DNA from 3 places in the Pseudovibrio sp. Ad13 genome. Region 3 is predicted to be linked to each of the others. Evidence: predicted binding sites of a transcription regulator. Region 3 holds the regulator's gene; each other region holds the start of a gene.
What was found. The regulator PhoB, encoded in region 3, activates phosphate uptake and scavenging genes when phosphate is short. The targets are predictions, from matches to a motif close to TGTCATNNANCTGTCAT.
Positions count from the first base shown of each region.

Region 1: a site for PhoB is predicted at 3,018-3,034, ahead of phnC (phosphonate ABC transporter ATP-binding protein). Genes of this name have one in related genera too.
Region 2: a site for PhoB is predicted at 1,552-1,568, ahead of PsAD13_RS08400 (glycerophosphodiester phosphodiesterase family protein). Genes of this name have one in related genera too.

Region 1 is NZ_LMCC01000015.1:364,369-369,873, forward strand. Features, by position in the region: gene phnE (phosphonate ABC transporter, permease protein PhnE) at 1-79, opposite strand, end outside; gene phnE (phosphonate ABC transporter, permease protein PhnE) at 91-966, opposite strand; gene phnD (phosphonate ABC transporter substrate-binding protein) at 1,062-1,988, opposite strand; gene phnC (phosphonate ABC transporter ATP-binding protein) at 2,029-2,874, opposite strand; gene PsAD13_RS18935 (bifunctional aconitate hydratase 2/2-methylisocitrate dehydratase) at 3,273-5,505, opposite strand, start outside.
Region 2 is NZ_LMCC01000005.1:348,958-354,462, forward strand. Features, by position in the region: gene PsAD13_RS08400 (glycerophosphodiester phosphodiesterase family protein) at 120-1,340, opposite strand; gene PsAD13_RS08405 (AMP nucleosidase) at 1,645-3,123, shown strand; gene mutY (A/G-specific adenine glycosylase) at 3,187-4,239, opposite strand; gene PsAD13_RS08415 (DciA family protein) at 4,377-4,913, shown strand; gene PsAD13_RS08420 (hypothetical protein) at 4,949-5,440, opposite strand.
Region 3 is NZ_LMCC01000005.1:460,112-465,616, forward strand. Features, by position in the region: gene pstB (phosphate ABC transporter ATP-binding protein PstB) at 1-133, shown strand, start outside; gene phoU (phosphate signaling complex protein PhoU) at 167-871, shown strand; gene phoB (phosphate regulon transcriptional regulator PhoB) at 945-1,640, shown strand; gene PsAD13_RS08915 (GNAT family N-acetyltransferase) at 1,718-2,182, shown strand; gene PsAD13_RS08920 (GcrA family cell cycle regulator) at 2,283-2,843, opposite strand; gene PsAD13_RS08925 (aspartate aminotransferase family protein) at 3,647-4,849, shown strand; gene argF (ornithine carbamoyltransferase) at 4,846-5,505, shown strand, end outside.

The sequences.
Region 1 (5,505 bases), on a different contig from region 3:
CGAGAACACCGGGATACTGCTCGTCCAACCGTTGCTCTTCATGATGCGACGTCCCACGCAAGGCACTAATATCTGTCATAGAACGCTCCATCAAACTTGCCCCGTCTGACCAATAAGTTTTTGTCGCATCCAGCCACTGAGGTAATCGATGGACGTAATTGAAAGAACCAGCATGAAAATGATGACAAGAATGTCAGCTCCATAGTTCCAATCGACAACCATCTTCAACTCAGCACCAAGACCACCAGCCCCGACAAACCCAAGGATTGCAGAGGCCCGTACGTTCACTTCCAACCGAAGCAGCGTGTAAGACAAAAAATTCGGAAGCACCTGAGGCAGAATGCCAAAGCGAATTTGCTCCAACCAGTTGCCACCTACACTGCGAATGCCTTCAGCAGCCTTCAGGTCACAGTTCTCATTCACCTCAGAAAACTGTTTGGCGAGTGCACCAATTGTATGCGTTGTCACCGCAATCACAGCTGCAACCGGACTTGGCCCAAAAATCAGAACCAGCAACAGCGCAATCACAATCTCTGGAAACGCGCGAAAAATATCCATCAACCGGCGCATTGCAGCAACGGCCAGCCGATTGCTCACCAAGTTACGGCTCGCAACAAAACTCAGCGCCCCGCCCAGAAAAAATGCCAGAAGAGTTGAGACCAAAGCGATGTTGACGGTCTCGATTAGGTACGGAAGATATTGAAGAACAAGTGCGAAGAGCCCAACCAGCCCTTCCTCATAAGCACCAATGAACAACTCAGCCGGATAATCAAAGAATTTACCCAAGCCGGTCCAAAAGCCACCAGAATTTGCTTGGTCCGCAACAAACAAGCCACCGAAGATGCTCAGGACACAAAGGCCGAGCAGAGAAAGAGTATATAGCGTTCGGCGCCGGGCAACACGCTCATAGGCCTGAGAAATCTCAGCCAAACGGGAAGCTTCGGCAAGCGCCAGATGAGCGGCCACTTCAACATCCTCCAAACAGGGAAATGATGAGAGCCACCACGGCCCTCATAAAGAAAGGGCGCGGTCAGCTCCGCGCCCCTTTACTACTCTGAGAATTAGTTAGCTTTTTTCGCTTCAATCTTACGGCGACGCGCTTCAACAATGGTCTTGTAGAAGTCGTGGTTCACCTCCACAAAGTCAGCGTACTCACCACCCTGTGCGGAATAGAAGCACTCAGTGTTATCAGTCACCATAGACTTCAACGAGGCGACAACCTTCTGCTTAACGTCAGATGGAAGCGACTTACGTACAACAAGCGGACCATTAGGGATCAGCGGAGACTGCCAGACCTGAACCAGATCAGACATATCAACCATGCCTTTATCTACCATCTTACGTAGGTTACCAGAGGTGTAGCCCTCTTCCCATTCGCCAACACCAGATGCCCAGGTGACGCCGCCGTCAACATCGCCATTCAAAACAGCAAGAACGTTCTGCTCGTGTCCACCAGAGAACTGCGTAGAGGCAAAGTACTCTTTCAGGTTCAGGCCCATATCGTCAAACGCAACAGAAGGAACCAGATAACCGGAGGTGGAGTTAGGGTCAGCAAAGCCCATGCGCTTGCCCTTCATGTCTTCCAGCGTTTCAATACCAGAATCTGCACGAGCAACCAAAACAGAATAATAGCCTGTTGCGCCATCTGTCTGCTTGGTGGTCAGCACTGGCTCAACAGCATCAGGAGCTGACAGATAAACAGCAGAGTAACCGGAAGCGCCAAGCTCGGCATAATCCAGGTTACCACCCTTCAGGCCTTCAATGGTGCCAGCATAATCAGCTGCCGGGAAAAGCTTGACCGGAACACCCAGCAGCTTTTCAAAACGGTCAACCAGACACTGGTTGGAACGAAGACGATCCGCCTCATTCTCACCACCAAGAATACCAATGCGGAACTCAGTGATTTTCTCTTCAGCCAGAGCCATAGGCGCAGCAAGAAGGGTTGTGCTAACAGCAAGAGCTGCAGCGACTTTACCGATGATTTTCATCAGAGCACTCCAATATCAGAATATAAATCTAAACCCGCCGCTATTCAGCAGCAGAGACAACAGGCGAAGCATCGCCTTTCGCCAGTTCCAGGGCAGCGATTTTTGCACCTTCGCTACCCAGAGAAGTTGAGGTCATCCCCTCCTCAAAACTGTCGTCAGCACCGTAGATCTCACGGGCTACTGCGGTCGAAAGCTCATCCGGTTTCCCATCAAAAACAATCTCACCATCACGCATGCCAATCACGCGGTCACAGTAATTACGGGCAGTATCAAGAGTATGGAGATTACAAATAACTGTCAGGCCATCTTCCGCGTTGATCGCCTTAAGAGCGTCCATCACCACCTGCGCGTTCATCGGATCCAGCGAGGCAATCGGCTCATCTGCCAAAAGCATTTTCGGGTCCTGCATAAGAGCACGAGCAATCGCAACACGCTGTTGCTGACCACCAGAAAGATTTTCCGCCCTTTTCAAAGCCGTTTCAGCAATGCCAAGTCTTTCAAGTTTCAGCAGAGCCTGAACCCGCTCTTCACGAGTGAACAGCTTAAGCATGCTTGAAACTGTTCCGTGTGCATTCAGGCGTCCCAACATAACGTTGGTTAAAACATCAAGGCGAGGAACCAGGTTGAACTGCTGAAAGATCATCGCGCAATCACGCTGCCAGCGGCGCTTATACGCCCCCTGCAAGGCAAGCACATCAACACCATCAACAAGGACACGCCCGTCGGTTGCCGGGGTAAGTCTGTTGATCATCCGCAGCAATGTGGATTTACCTGCACCAGAACGACCAATAATGCCGATCATCTGAGGCTTCTCAACAATGAAGCTCGCCCCTTTGACAGCAACATGCGCGCCAAATTCTTTTCTAACGCTTTCAAACTGGATCAAGAGCTCAACCCCGGTACCTGTTAAAATTTAACGTACTAGGCACACGCGATTGTTACAGCGAAATGACGCTCACTCACAAAGCAACCCCGTCAAAAAACCGTCACACCCCACCTCCCCCACATAGCTGACAAAACGAGCATTACATTACGTTTCTATGACAGAAGGAAAAGCCAACCGGCTTTCAAACCAAGGTGTCGAAACTCTGCTTTTCAGGGAATCAAAAACCGTCGATTGAACGCTAAGCACTCTAAACACTCAGTAGAGCTAAACACCTAACTTCTGAAAGCATCGACATTTAAAAAGCAAATGGGTGGTACTGTTAAGTACCGCCCATTCGAATATAAATTAGTGTTGTTTGCCAGCTGCTAGGTCTAAGGCCGCTATCCTGCGATTAGACCCTAGAAGTGAACTGACTTCGCAGCAGCAGGTTTCTGGAGTGGTGGGGCGAACTTGGTGAGGTCGATGCCTTCCACTGCTGCCTTGTACTCATCCATGTTTGGAGTTCTGCCGAGGATAGCGGAAAGAACAACAACCGGAGTGGACGCCAGCAGGGATTCACCCTTCTTCTCAGAGGAATCTTCTACCACACGGCCCTGGAACAAGCGGGTAGAGGTTGCCAGAACGGTATCCCCCTTAGCAGCCTTCTCCTGGTTACCCATGCAAAGGTTACAGCCAGGACGCTCCAGGTACATAATGTTTTCGTATTCGGTACGTGCTGTTGCTTTTGGCAGTGCATCATCGAATTCGAAACCGGAGTACTTCTGCAAAATTTCCCAGTCGCCTTCTGCCTTCAGCTCATCAATAATGTTGTAGGTTGGCGCTGCAACAACAAGCGGAGCATTGAACTCGACCTTACCGCCGTCTTTCTCAAGGTTCTTGAGCATCTGAGCAACAATCTTCATGTCGCCTTTGTGCACCATGCAAGAGCCAACAAAGCCCAGATCAACCTTCTTGTCACCACCATAGTAGGAAACAGGACGGATGGTGTCGTGGGTGTAACGCTTGGAAACGTCATCATTGTTTACGTCAGGGTCAGCGATCATTGGCTCATCGATCTGGTCCAGATCGACAACAACCTCAGCAAAGTATTTCGCGTTGTCATCAGGTGTCAGCGCAGCTTTCTCGCCAGACTTGATTTCTGCAATGCGTTTGTCTGCTTTATCGATCAGGCCTTGAAGAACTTTGGCATCATTTTCCATGCCTTTGTCGATCATAATCTGAATGCGGCTCTTCGCAATCTCAAGTGATTGAACCAGAGTGTCATCCTGAGAGATACAGATGGAAGCTTTTGCCTTCATCTCAGCAGTCCAGTCAGTGAACGTGAACGCCTGGTCAGCAAGCAAAGTTCCGATGTGAACCTCAATAATGCGGCCCTGGAACACGTTATCGCCAAACTGCTTCAGCATCTGAGACTGTGTTGCATGCACCACATCGCGGAAATCCATGTAGTTTTTCATGGTGCCTTTGAAAGTCACCTTCACAGATTCAGGGATCGGCATGGTGGCTTCACCAGTTGCCAGTGCCAGCGCCACGGTGCCAGAATCTGCACCAAACGCAACGCCCTTAGACATACGGGTGTGGCTGTCGCCACCGATAATGATCGCCCAGTCGTCAATGGTGATGTCGTTCAGCACCTTATGGATCACGTCTGTCATGGCGTGGTAGACGCCTTTTGGATCGCGCGCGGTGATCAGGCCAAACTTGTTCATGAACTTCATGAGTTTTGGAATGTTAGCCTGCGCTTTCAAATCCCAAACAGATGCAGTGTGACAACCGGACTGGTAAGCACCATCAACAGTTGGAGAAATGACGGTTGCCGCCATGGACTCCAGTTCCTGTGAGGTCATCAGACCAGTGGTGTCCTGAGAACCAACGATATTCACTTTCACACGAACGTCAGAACCAGCATGCAGAGTTGCACCCGGAGTGGCGCCAACAGCATTGCGGTTGAAGATCTTCTCAACAGCAGTCAGGCCCTGACCTTCATGAGAGATCTCTTTGGCCGGAGCAAAAGCGGACTTCAGTTCAATGCCAAGTGTTTCAGATGCAAAAGTCTGCAGCTTTTTACCAAACACAACAGCATAGGAGCCGCCAGCTTTCATAAACTCAACTTTTTGAGGTGTGAACGCGGAAGAAACATCAACCAGCTCTTTATCACCGTCATAAAGCTTCTTGGTTTTAGTGTTGATGGTGAGCACCTTACCAGTCTCAACTGAGTAGGTCTGCTCAAGAACAGGATCACCATTTCCATCCAGAACGGTGTTGCCATCAGCATCTTGTTTTTTGACCCAATTTTTCAGATCAAGCCCGATACCACCGGTCACGCCAACAGTGGTCAGGAAGATTGGAGAAATGCCGTTGGTGCCAGCAACAATCGGCGCAATGTTCACGAAAGGAACATATGGGCTTGCCTGTTTACCAGCCCAAAGCGCAACGTTGTTTACGCCAGACATACGGGAGGAGCCAACGCCCATGGTGCCTTTTTCAGCAATCAGCATCACGCGCGCATCAGGATTTGCTTTCTGCAGTTCCTGAATTTCCGCCTGTGCTTCAGGTGAGATCATGCACTTGCCGTGTAGTTCACGGTCAGAACGGGAGTGTGCCTGATTGCCAGGAGAAAGAAGGTCGGTT
Region 2 (5,505 bases), 110 kb from region 3:
GCGGGGACAGCGGGTAAATCGGTTAACGAGTATGGCAAGGCTTACGCTGCGGACAGCGCAAAAAAAAGCGCGCCATGTAAGGCGCGCTTCCAAATTGCAAATCAGTGCAGGAGAGGGGCTTACTCAATCCCCATGCAGTTGGCGTAGAACGTGACGGTCGCTGGCCAGTCAGAAAACACACCGCTCACTTTCACATCCTGTGCCAGCACATCCAGCAGCTCATAAACGCTGCCTTCGCTGGTGATTGCATCATTGATGCTGCGATAATACCAGCCGCCTTTGTTGTGAGAGAGCAGGCCGGAGCGCTCCAGCGTCCAGGTAAAGATCTTGATGCCAGCCTCATTCGCAGCCTTTGCATAAGCCGATGGCACGATCTTCCCGTCATCCAGAGTGACAAGCATCCAAAGAGGAGGGGAGATATAGTTCACGCCCATCTTTTTCAGCTCAGCCATGGACGGCTTGAAGCTGGTTGGATCAGATGCGTCAAAGCCCTGCATACGGAACCGACCATCAAGGAACACGGCCTGCTTTCCAAACTCAGGCTCATTCTTGATCCAGTACAGCACATCATCCAAAAAGAAGGACTGCGGATAAACGTCAGATGCCGGAACACCTGCTGTTTTATACTCTTCAATTAGCTTCTGAGCGAAATCTTCCTGAGTGAACCCGTCAAACGGCATTTTTACGCTCGGGCGCTTCAACTCCGGCGTAAACTTAACGCCCTGTTCTTTGAAGAGCTCAATGGACTGAGCATGGGTCATCAAAGTGCCACCAGCACCAGCTGCCGCATAAAGGTCCGTGCGCCAGTCAGCTGTGCCTTTCAGGAAGTCCTCAACCGTTGTTGCAGCTGGATTTGAGGCGTCCATTTTGCCAGTGAGACCTTGGAACTCCGCCAATGTGATCTCAGAGGTTCTGCATTCTGCAGCTGCTTTCTCGCCATTGGCAGCAGCAGTAAACGGAGCAACACACGTGCTGGCCAGATCAGTCGCGAGGATATTTGTTGTTGTCGCCAGATCATTTTGAGAATGACGGCAGACCAGCTCCTTATCTTTGGTGAAGGTAACATCGCATTCCTGCACCCCCGCACCCATCACAGCCGCGGCTTGATAAGACTCTAACGTATGCTCAGGAAACTGCAGGGGAGCCCCACGGTGCCCGATCGTGAAACTGGAAGCCTTTGCAGGATTGCCGATGCAGGCGCGCAACTTATCCTTCAACGGGCTCTCTTGCATCTGCTCAACGAGAAAAGCAGGCCGTGGCCCCAACTGGGCAGCTTGTGCGCTCACAGTAAGGCAGGTGCCAGCCACCAAACCAAGCGCAGCAGTACGAACAAAGTGCATAAAAAGATCCCTCCCGATCATCTGAAGCGTAGTCCTGCAAAGTGCCTCTAGAACTCGCCCATGCAATTTTCGGGATAGTTTTACAGAATAAACTGAAGGAGATAAGGGTAAATATGTAGCTATGAATCTCAATTCTGTGTGCAGAGATGAAACTGACGCTGCGTGAAAATATCCTCACTCACTAAAAAATAAACCATATTTGTCCGCAGTTTGTCTTGACCCTGTCGTAAACATCCCTCAGATATATAGTGACACGAAAGAGGAGAAACCGAACGTGTCGACTATATCCGATAGCGACGTTGTGATGGAAAGCCGTTCCATCCGTACGCCTGAGACAATTCCCCCACAATCCTTTAAAGATGCCAGTGAAGCTGTTGCGCACCTGATCTATCTGTTTGATCGGGCGACTGACTTTCTACGTGAGAATTTTAAAGAGGCTGCACAGGGCAGCATGTCGGAAACCAGGGTCAGAGCATTTTACCCGGAACTGCGATTTGAAGTTTCCAGCCACATCCGCGTTGATACGCGCCTGTCCTATGGCTTTGTGGCAAGGCCTGGCAAATACAAAACCACAGTCACCCGGCCAGATCTTTTTAAGAACTACCTGGAACATCAGATTGATCTCCTGATCAAAAACCACGGTCTTGAAGTGGTGATCGCTGAAAGTGATCAGCCGATCCCGCTGCACTTTGCCTTTTATGATGGCGCACACGTGGAAGGCGCTTTGCCATCCAGCGAAGAGCGCCCGTTGCGTGATGTGTTTGATGTGCCGGATCTTGCCGTCATGGATGATGCCATCTCCAATGGCACCTACCGTTCAAAAGATGGCTTTGAGCCGCTTGCGCCGTTTACGGCTCCGCGCGTGGATTATTCTCTGCATCGCTTGCAGCACTACACCGCAACCGCGCCGCGCTATTTCCAGAACTTCGTGCTCTTCACAAACTATCAGTTCTACATTGATGGCTTTGCGCAGATGGCAAAAGAGCTGATCAATGATCCGGAGAGCGGATATGTGGCCTTTGTCGAGCCGGGCAATCTCATCACCTACGCAGGTGATAAAGAGCCGCGCGAAGGTGTGGCCCCGCCGCGCCTGCCACAAATGCCAGCCTATCACCTGCTGCGGGAGGACAACTCCGGCATCACCATGGTGAACATCGGTGTTGGCCCGTCCAATGCAAAAACCATCACCGACCACATTGCAGTGCTTCGCCCACATGCCTGGTTGATGCTCGGCCACTGCGCTGGGCTCAGAAGCAGCCAGCAGCTTGGCGATTATGTACTGGCTCATGGTTACGTACGTGAAGACAAGGTGCTGGATGCTGATCTGCCAACATGGGTTCCAATCCCGCCTCTGGCAGAAGTACAGGTCGCGCTGGAAGATGCCGTTGAAAAGACCACTGGTTACAGCGGCTATGATCTGAAGCGGGTCATGCGCACAGGAACCGTAGCCTCCATCGATAACCGCAACTGGGAACTGCGCGACCACCGCGAGCCGGTGCAGCGTTTCTCCCAGTCCCGTGCGATCGCGCTGGATATGGAATCCGCAACCATCGCTGCCAACGGTTTCCGCTTCCGCGTTCCCTATGGAACCTTGCTCTGCGTATCAGACAAGCCGCTGCATGGTGAGCTGAAGCTGCCCGGCATGGCGACAGACTTCTACCGGACACAAGTGAACCAGCATTTGGAAATTGGTGTGAAGACCATGGAGGTCTTGAGGGAAATGCCGTTGGAACGGCTCCACTCTCGCAAACTCCGCAGCTTCATGGAAACAGCATTCCAATAAGCACCAATCAGCATTTGTAGAAACAAGAAAAGCCGGGCTCAGACCCGGCTTTTTGCTGCGCACTTAGATCACGCCGCCAGCCTTCAGTGCTTTCATCATCACTGTTGGCAGGGCTTCTCCCTCAAGCTCATCTGGTGCTGACCACCAATACCCGTCAGGTTCATCATAATGCGCCGGTGCCTGTGCCTGCCAGACGCTCATTTCTAGATGGAAGTGCGTGAAGGTGTGCTTCACGTCCTTCGGCGTACGCACCCAATCCGCAGTGATTGGAGCATGTGAGAGGTCTTCCATCGCTGCATCATCCGCCCAATGCGTGGTGATGGGCTCACTCATGCCAGCAAGCAGTCCTTTATCTTCGCGTTTGCGCAAAAGAATGCGGCCACGTGCATCGCTGAGCAGAAAGGCCATACCGCGTCGTGTCGGTTTCACCTTCTTGGGGGCTTTGCGTGGCAGCGTGTCAGCAATGCCTTGCTTGCGACCCTCACAAACATCCATCCATGGACAGATGCCACAGGCCGGAGACTTCGGTGTACAGATTGTGGCGCCAAGGTCCATGATGGCCTGCGCAAAATCGCCGGGGCGATCATGCGGCGTCACTTCAGCCATCAAGGGCTTCACTTCAGCTTTTAGAGCAGGGAGCTCTGTCAGCAATGCATGGCGGCGGGACAGAACCCTCTCCACATTGCTATCAACCACAGCAGCATGGCGCCCAAAGGCTATCGTGGAGATTGCAGCAGCCGTGTAAGGACCAATGCCCGGGAGCTTCAAAAGCCGCTCTTCATCCTCAGGAAAACGCCCATTGTGATGCAATTGGACAAATTTTGCACACTTATACAGATTTCTTGCACGGGAATAATAACCAAGCCCAGCCCACGCTTTTAGGATGTCTTCTTCCTCCGCATTGGCCATATCAGCAAGTGTTGGCCATGTCTTTATGAAGAGATTGAAGTAGTTTTTCACTGCCGCAACAGTAGTCTGCTGAAGCATGATTTCTGAGAGCCAGACATGGTAAGGGTCTGGTTTTACACCGGAAAGTATATCAGCAGGAGCTGTTCGCCATGGCAGTTGGCGAGAATTTCTGTCATACCAGTAAAGAACAACTAGATTATCTTGCATGGTTTTGTGGGTTAACCTTGGTTTTGATCCCTAAATAATTGGGGTTCCCTTGGTAATTCATGGTACCGCGGAAAACGGGACTGAATTAAGACTAATATAAAGCAATGGTCATATATGTGCCTTAATCTAATGGCGTGATGAAGACGATGAAAGCAACTGCGCAAAATCGGGTTTCCAGGAGATCAAGCCATCAGCTAAACGAGCTGATTGGTAAGACCATGCACCCTGTCGCGCGCAAGCGCGGATTTGCCAGTGCCGACCTTCTCACCGCCTGGCCAGAACTTGTCGGCAAGAAGTATCACGGAAAAGTACAGCCCGGTAGGCTTGTTTGGCCAAGAGCCAAAAGCTCTGAAGGAGAGCCGGTTGCAGAACCTGCAACACTTCTTGTTCATGCGGATGGCTCCACTGCTTTGTTCTTCACGCATGAAGCTCCACAACTGCGAGATCGGATAAACGCCTTTTTAGGCTGGAATGCGGTTGGCCGCATCAAGGTTGTGCAGCGTCCGGCGCTCAGAACCAAAAAGATCACACCAAAACCACTTCGTGAGCTGTCAGAAATTGAGAACCGCCGCATCGAGCAGAAGGTTGCGTCAGTCTCTGATGAGCGGTTGAAGAATGCGCTGGAAAAGCTCGGCAAGAACCTCATTGCCCGCACACCTGCAAGCAACTCCTGATCCATCCTTAAAGACCCGCAGTTCTGAATGAGTGATTACTGGCTGACCACCAGATCATGCCCCTTTGCGGTATATCCCAGCAAAAGGTCAGGGCGCTCCATCAAAAGATAGGCTGTCGTTGTTTCCTGCGCATTCCGCAGCTCAATGGTATCACCATTCACCGCCCATGCCGTCACGCTGCTCAGCTCTTCATTGGTGCAGCCACTTGTTGCTGCATGCCCGTTTGGAAAACTGCTGGTCACAGCTGGTGTCACAACAGCAGCGCCTGACGGGGTCTTGCTAAACTGAACCCGGCAAGGAGCTGAGCTGTTTCCGCTGCCCTCGCTGACGACCCAGTTCGTAGAGGTAAGTGCGCCCAAATCTGCCGTGCCTGTATAAATTGTATTGGATGTTGCAGGTATAGCAGTCGTTTCAATCGTCGTTTCTTGAGTAGTTGTAGGTATAGCTTCGACGAAATCTTCAGATACAGAGGCTTGGCAGGCAATCAGTGGTGTGCTGAGAAGCATTAAGGTAGTCAAGCGCTTCATAATGTATCCGTATATCTTGTTAGAGAGTTCTATAAATATTTAATAACTCATTAATGAGGCAAAAA
Region 3 (5,505 bases):
GGCCGCACGTGTATCCCAGCGCACCGCGTTCTTCCATCTGGGCAATCTGGTGGAAGAGGGGCTGACCAACGACATCTTCACCAACCCAAAAGACCAGCGCACGCAGGATTACATCACAGGCCGTTTTGGTTAAGAATAAAAGAGCGGTACTCTAAGGAGATATCCGATGAAAGATCATATTGTCTCTTCCTTCAATGAAGAGCTGAAAGAACTGGCCGGACGTGTCGTTGAAATGGGCGGACTGGCAGAAACCCTTGTTCACGATGCTGTCACCGCACTGCTGAGACAGGACCGCGAACTGGCAACCCGCACCATCGCTGCCGACCAGCGCCTGGACAACATGCAGGCCGAGCTGGAAGAACTGTGCATCTCCGTGATCGCACGCCGCCAGCCAATGGCAAGCGACCTGCGCGACATCATCGCCGCCATGCGCATCTCCAACGATCTGGAGCGCGTTGGCGACATGGCCAAGAACATCGGCAAGCGAACACTGGCGATTGAATCTGAATTCAACAACAAGCAGCTCGCTGTGGGTGTTGAGCACATGTCTGATCTGGCACTTGAACAGCTCAAAGCCGTTCTGGATGCCTACACCTCTGGCGATCTTGAGGTTGTCCAGCGCGTACATGTTCGCGATGACGAAGTGGATGCGCTTTATACAAGCCTGTTCCGTCAGCTGCTCACCTACATGATGGAAGACCCGCGTTCCATCACCATGTGCGCGCACTTGTTGTTCTGCGCAAAGAATATTGAGCGCATCGGTGATCATGCAACCAATATTGCAGAAAACATCTACTACATGATCTCCGGAAGCCACCTTCCAACAGATCGTCCAAAGACGGACGAGCTGGCGCAGAGCACAACCGTGTAGAGTGTGTTCACTTATAACGAGCAGAACACACGCAATTGCTTTATAAGAGAAGGTGCAAAGAGAGCACTTTAATATGCCTAAGATACTGATTGTAGAAGACGAAGAACCGCTAAGCCTGCTGCTGCGCTATAACCTTGAAGCAGAGGGCTACACTGTTGACGTGTGCGCAAGAGGAGATGAGGCGGAAGTCCTGCTGCAGGAAAGCCAGCCGGACCTGCTGCTGCTGGATTGGATGCTTCCGGGCCTCTCTGGCATCGAGCTCTGCCGTCGTTTGCGGGCACGCTCAGAAACCGAGCGCATGCCGATTATCATGCTGACAGCGCGCGGTGAAGAATCCGAGCGCATCCGCGGTCTGGCAACCGGGGCCGACGATTACGTCGTCAAACCGTTCTCCGTTCCGGAACTTATGGCCCGTGTTCGCGCGATCTTCCGCCGTGCATTGCCAGAAGTTGTCTCCACAATGCTCAAGTCTGGTGACATCGAGCTCGACCGCGAAACCCACCGCGTGCGCAGAACAGGCCGCGAAATCCACCTCGGCCCCACAGAATACCGCCTGCTGGAGTTTCTCATGAGCGCACCTGGCCGCGTTTACTCCCGTGAACAGCTGCTGGATGGTGTCTGGGGGCATGATGTCTATGTCGATGAGCGCACCGTAGACGTCCACGTAGGCCGCCTGCGCAAAGCCATCAACAAAGGACGCATGAAAGACCCGATCCGCACCGTTCGCGGCGCCGGATACGCTTTCAACGACCAGTTCGCTGTTGGGTAATTGATCTCTGCTATATGCGCATTGTGAAACTGCATCTCCCTTCCAGAGGTGCAGACCAAAAACAATGCGGATAACAAATGATAATCAAGACGGTTGATCGAGCGACCGCTCATATCTACGACAATCTCTGTCAGGCCTATGAGGCAGAGTTCTCACCTCTCACACACAAACATCCAAACGCGGATGGTTTGTTTGCCAAAGACACGCTTCTTGAAGGCAACATCACCGGCTATCTGGCTTTAAATGATGATATTCCCGCCGGGTTAGCTGCAATCAGGCGGCAAGATCATCACGACTTTGAAGTCTGCGAGTTTTATGTGGTGCCAGTGTTCCGCAGACATAAACTGGGACAGCGCTTTGCGGCTGCGTTGTTTGATCAAATGCCCGGTAACTGGCAGATCAAGCAGATTGAAGGCGCTGATCAGGCCATTGCTTTTTGGCGTTCTGTTATCAGCACTTACACCTCAGGTCAGTTTTTGGAAGAAAATTATACGGACCCATACTGGGGCGCCGTCACCCGCCAAACCTTTAAAACACACTAGTTGTCAGGCCAGAGCGCCAAGCGCCAGATCAGAACGGCACCAAACACAGCAAAAAGCCGGGCTTTGGACCCGGCTCAATACGTTGCTTTTTCAGCTCAAATTAGCTTGCGCGGCGGTTGCGGCGGTCGCTGACGGGCTGATAGGCAATGCTGCGGTGATGCGCACAATAAGGTGTACCCGCATCAGACTGGCGCCCACAGAAATAGAAGTCATCAGAACTCGGATCACCAATCGGCCACTTACAGGTGCGCTCATTCAATGTCAGGATGGAGGCGCGTTCTGAAACCGGAATAAAGAGATCGGAGGTTGGGACTGGAGAAATTTCTGGTTGGATAGCTTCAATCGGTTCAACTTTAAGGGCGTTGGCACCGGCTATCGTTGGTTGAATTTGTCGGGGACTTGGGGAAGGCGCAACAGCTGCAATCGCTTCAGCCACTGTTGGTTTGGTTGAGGTGACGACCCTTGCCGCTGGGGCAGGTGCCTTTCTCGTTTTGGTTGCACCACCTCCCGATTTGGCGCGACCTGAAAGACCAAGGCGATGAACCTTACCAATCACCGCATTACGGGTCACATTGCCAAGTTCCCCCGCGATTTGACTGGCGCTTAACCCGTCTGCCCAAAGTTTGGTTAGTAACTCTACACGTTCTGCTGTCCAGCTCATTAAAGGGCCCCGTCTTCCTTCAGTGGCGCGCAAAACAGCATTCGCTCAGTTCGGACGCATCCGAAAGTGCCGCTTACCTGAGCGTGTGTGCTTGCAGCGTTCAGTAACTACGAGATGGTGTATAACTCTTATCACACAGTACTATATGGGCGTTGATACGAGCAATAACCTCAAAGAATTGAGGTGGGGAAGACTCTGGTTTTCCCCAGAATTGCCGTACTACTACTTACCTATAACAGCCTTCTTGTGGTGGGAGAAGATTATCAATCTAAAGAATAGGAGCTGTTTGTTAAACCAAGTTCCACCGCATTCTTTCCAACACAAAGTAAGAGCTGATAGCGTTACCCCGTTGATATTTAATACATATATTTACCACTGAAAAACAACTAGTAAAAAACACTAGTAAACTACAAATTGCATAACACAAGAACTAAGCGCACTCCTCTCTCATATGCCGTAGTACACGCTAGAGGTGTATTGAATAAACCTTAAGAACCGTGGAAAAAAACTGGTCATAGAGCATGGGATTTAATCTCTACTCTATCCTCTAAAAATGCCACAATGCATGCTTCTTCCGGTAGTAGCCTGTTTAAGCTGCACCAGAGGGAGAGACACAAGGCTGGCAGCCAATTCCTGAACGGGAGTAAGGTATTGCTGGCAATACGTGTTATTGACTGCCCTGAGGGAACGCGGTTTATATGTCGCTTCTCTTAGTTTCAAAACGCCACACGGCGTTTTTTTGTTTTTGTAGCAACCAGGACTTTTGAGCATATCGAGAAAGCTCAATCCATGAGGAGTAAGAAATGACGACTTCGTCGCTAATGCAGACTTATGCACGCTCAGACCTCGCGTTCGAGCGTGGGGAAGGTGTCTGGCTGATTGCGGCTGATGGTCGACGATACATGGATTGTGGCTCAGGCATTGCTGTATCCTCTTTGGGGCACGCGCATCCAAAACTGGTTGAAGCGCTCAAGTCTCAGGCAGAAAAGCTGTGGCACGTGTCCAACGTCTACACCATTCCTGAGGGCGAAAAACTTGCAAAGCTGCTGACTGACAACACCTTTGCCGATGTTGTGTTCTTCACCAACTCCGGGACCGAAGCAACAGAAGGGGCCATGAAGGCAGCCCGGCGCTACCACTATGCCAAAGGCAACCCGGAAAAAACTCGCATCATCACCTTTGAAAATGCGTTCCACGGCAGAACCATGACAGCGCTCGCCGCTGGCGGACAGCAAAAGTACCTCGAAGGCTTTGGTCCGGCCCCTGAAGGCTTTGATCAGGTGCCCGCTGGAGATCTGGAGGCGGTTAAAAAAGCTGTTGTGTCAGAAACAGCTGCCATCATGCTGGAGCCCATTCAGGGCGAAGGCGGTATCCGCACCATGGACCCGGCCTTCCTGAAAGGTCTGCGCCAGATCTGTGATGAGAATGACTTGTTGCTGATCTACGATGAGATCCAGACAGGCGTTGGCAGAACCGGCAAACTCTTTGCCCATGAATGGGCAGGCGTTGCACCGGATCTGATGGCGATTGCAAAAGGCATCGGTGGCGGCTTCCCAATGGGGGCGTTCCTCGCAACCAATGAAGCAGCCAGCGGCATGGTTCCTGGCGTTCACGGCACCACCTTCGGCGGCAACCCGCTGGCGATGGCAGTTGGGAATGCTGTTCTGGAAACGGTTCTGGAACCAGGTTTTCTGGAAGCTGTGCAGGAAAAAGGCTTGCAGTTGAAACAGAAGCTGGCCTGCGCTGTTGATCAGCACAGTGATGTGTTTGAGCTGGTGCGCGGTGAAGGCCTGATGCTTGGCCTGAAGTGCAAAGTGCCGAACACGCAAGTTCTGGCACACATGCGCAACAACGGCCTGCTGCCAGTTAGTGCCGGAGACAACGTGCTCCGTATTATGCCGCCAATGATCATTACCGCTGAAGAAATTGACATGCTCGTCCAAAAAATTGAAGCCGCTGCTGCGGATGTGGAAACCGAGCTGAAAACCGCCGAGACTGCCAAATGACCACACTGACAAAACCACAGCACTTTCTCGATATCAGCGATTTTTCCGGTGATGACCTTCGCCAGATTATGCAGGTCTCCAATCAGATCAAAGCCGCCCGCAATGGCGTTCATCGCGGGCAGGGGCCGTTGGCAGGCAAAGTGCTCGCCATGGTCTTTGAGCAGCCTTCCACCAGAACCCGCATTTCCTTTGATGTAGGCATGCGGGAACTTGGCGGCGAAACCCTGATGCTGACAGGCGCAGAGATGCAGCTTGGTCGCGGAGAGTCTATTCCAGATACCGCCCGCGTGCTGTCCCGCTTTGTTGACATGATCATGATCCGCATGCTGGACCATGATGCCGTGAGAGAACTGGCAGAGTACGCAACCGTTCCCGTCATCAACGGTCTGACCAAGGTCTCGCATCCTTGTCAGATCATGGCCGACATCATGACCTTCGAAGAACACCGCGGAAGCATTAAGGGTAAAACCGTTTCCTGGGTGGGCGATAGCAACAACGTTCTTTACTCTTGGATCGAAGCGGCAGCAAAGTTTGACTTCAAAATTAACGTCGCCGCACCAAATGAACTGACAGTACCTCTTGAATGGATCGAAAAGGCCTATACATCCGGTGCTGAACTCGTCGTGACAGACGACCCGTTTGCTGCTGTGAAAAAC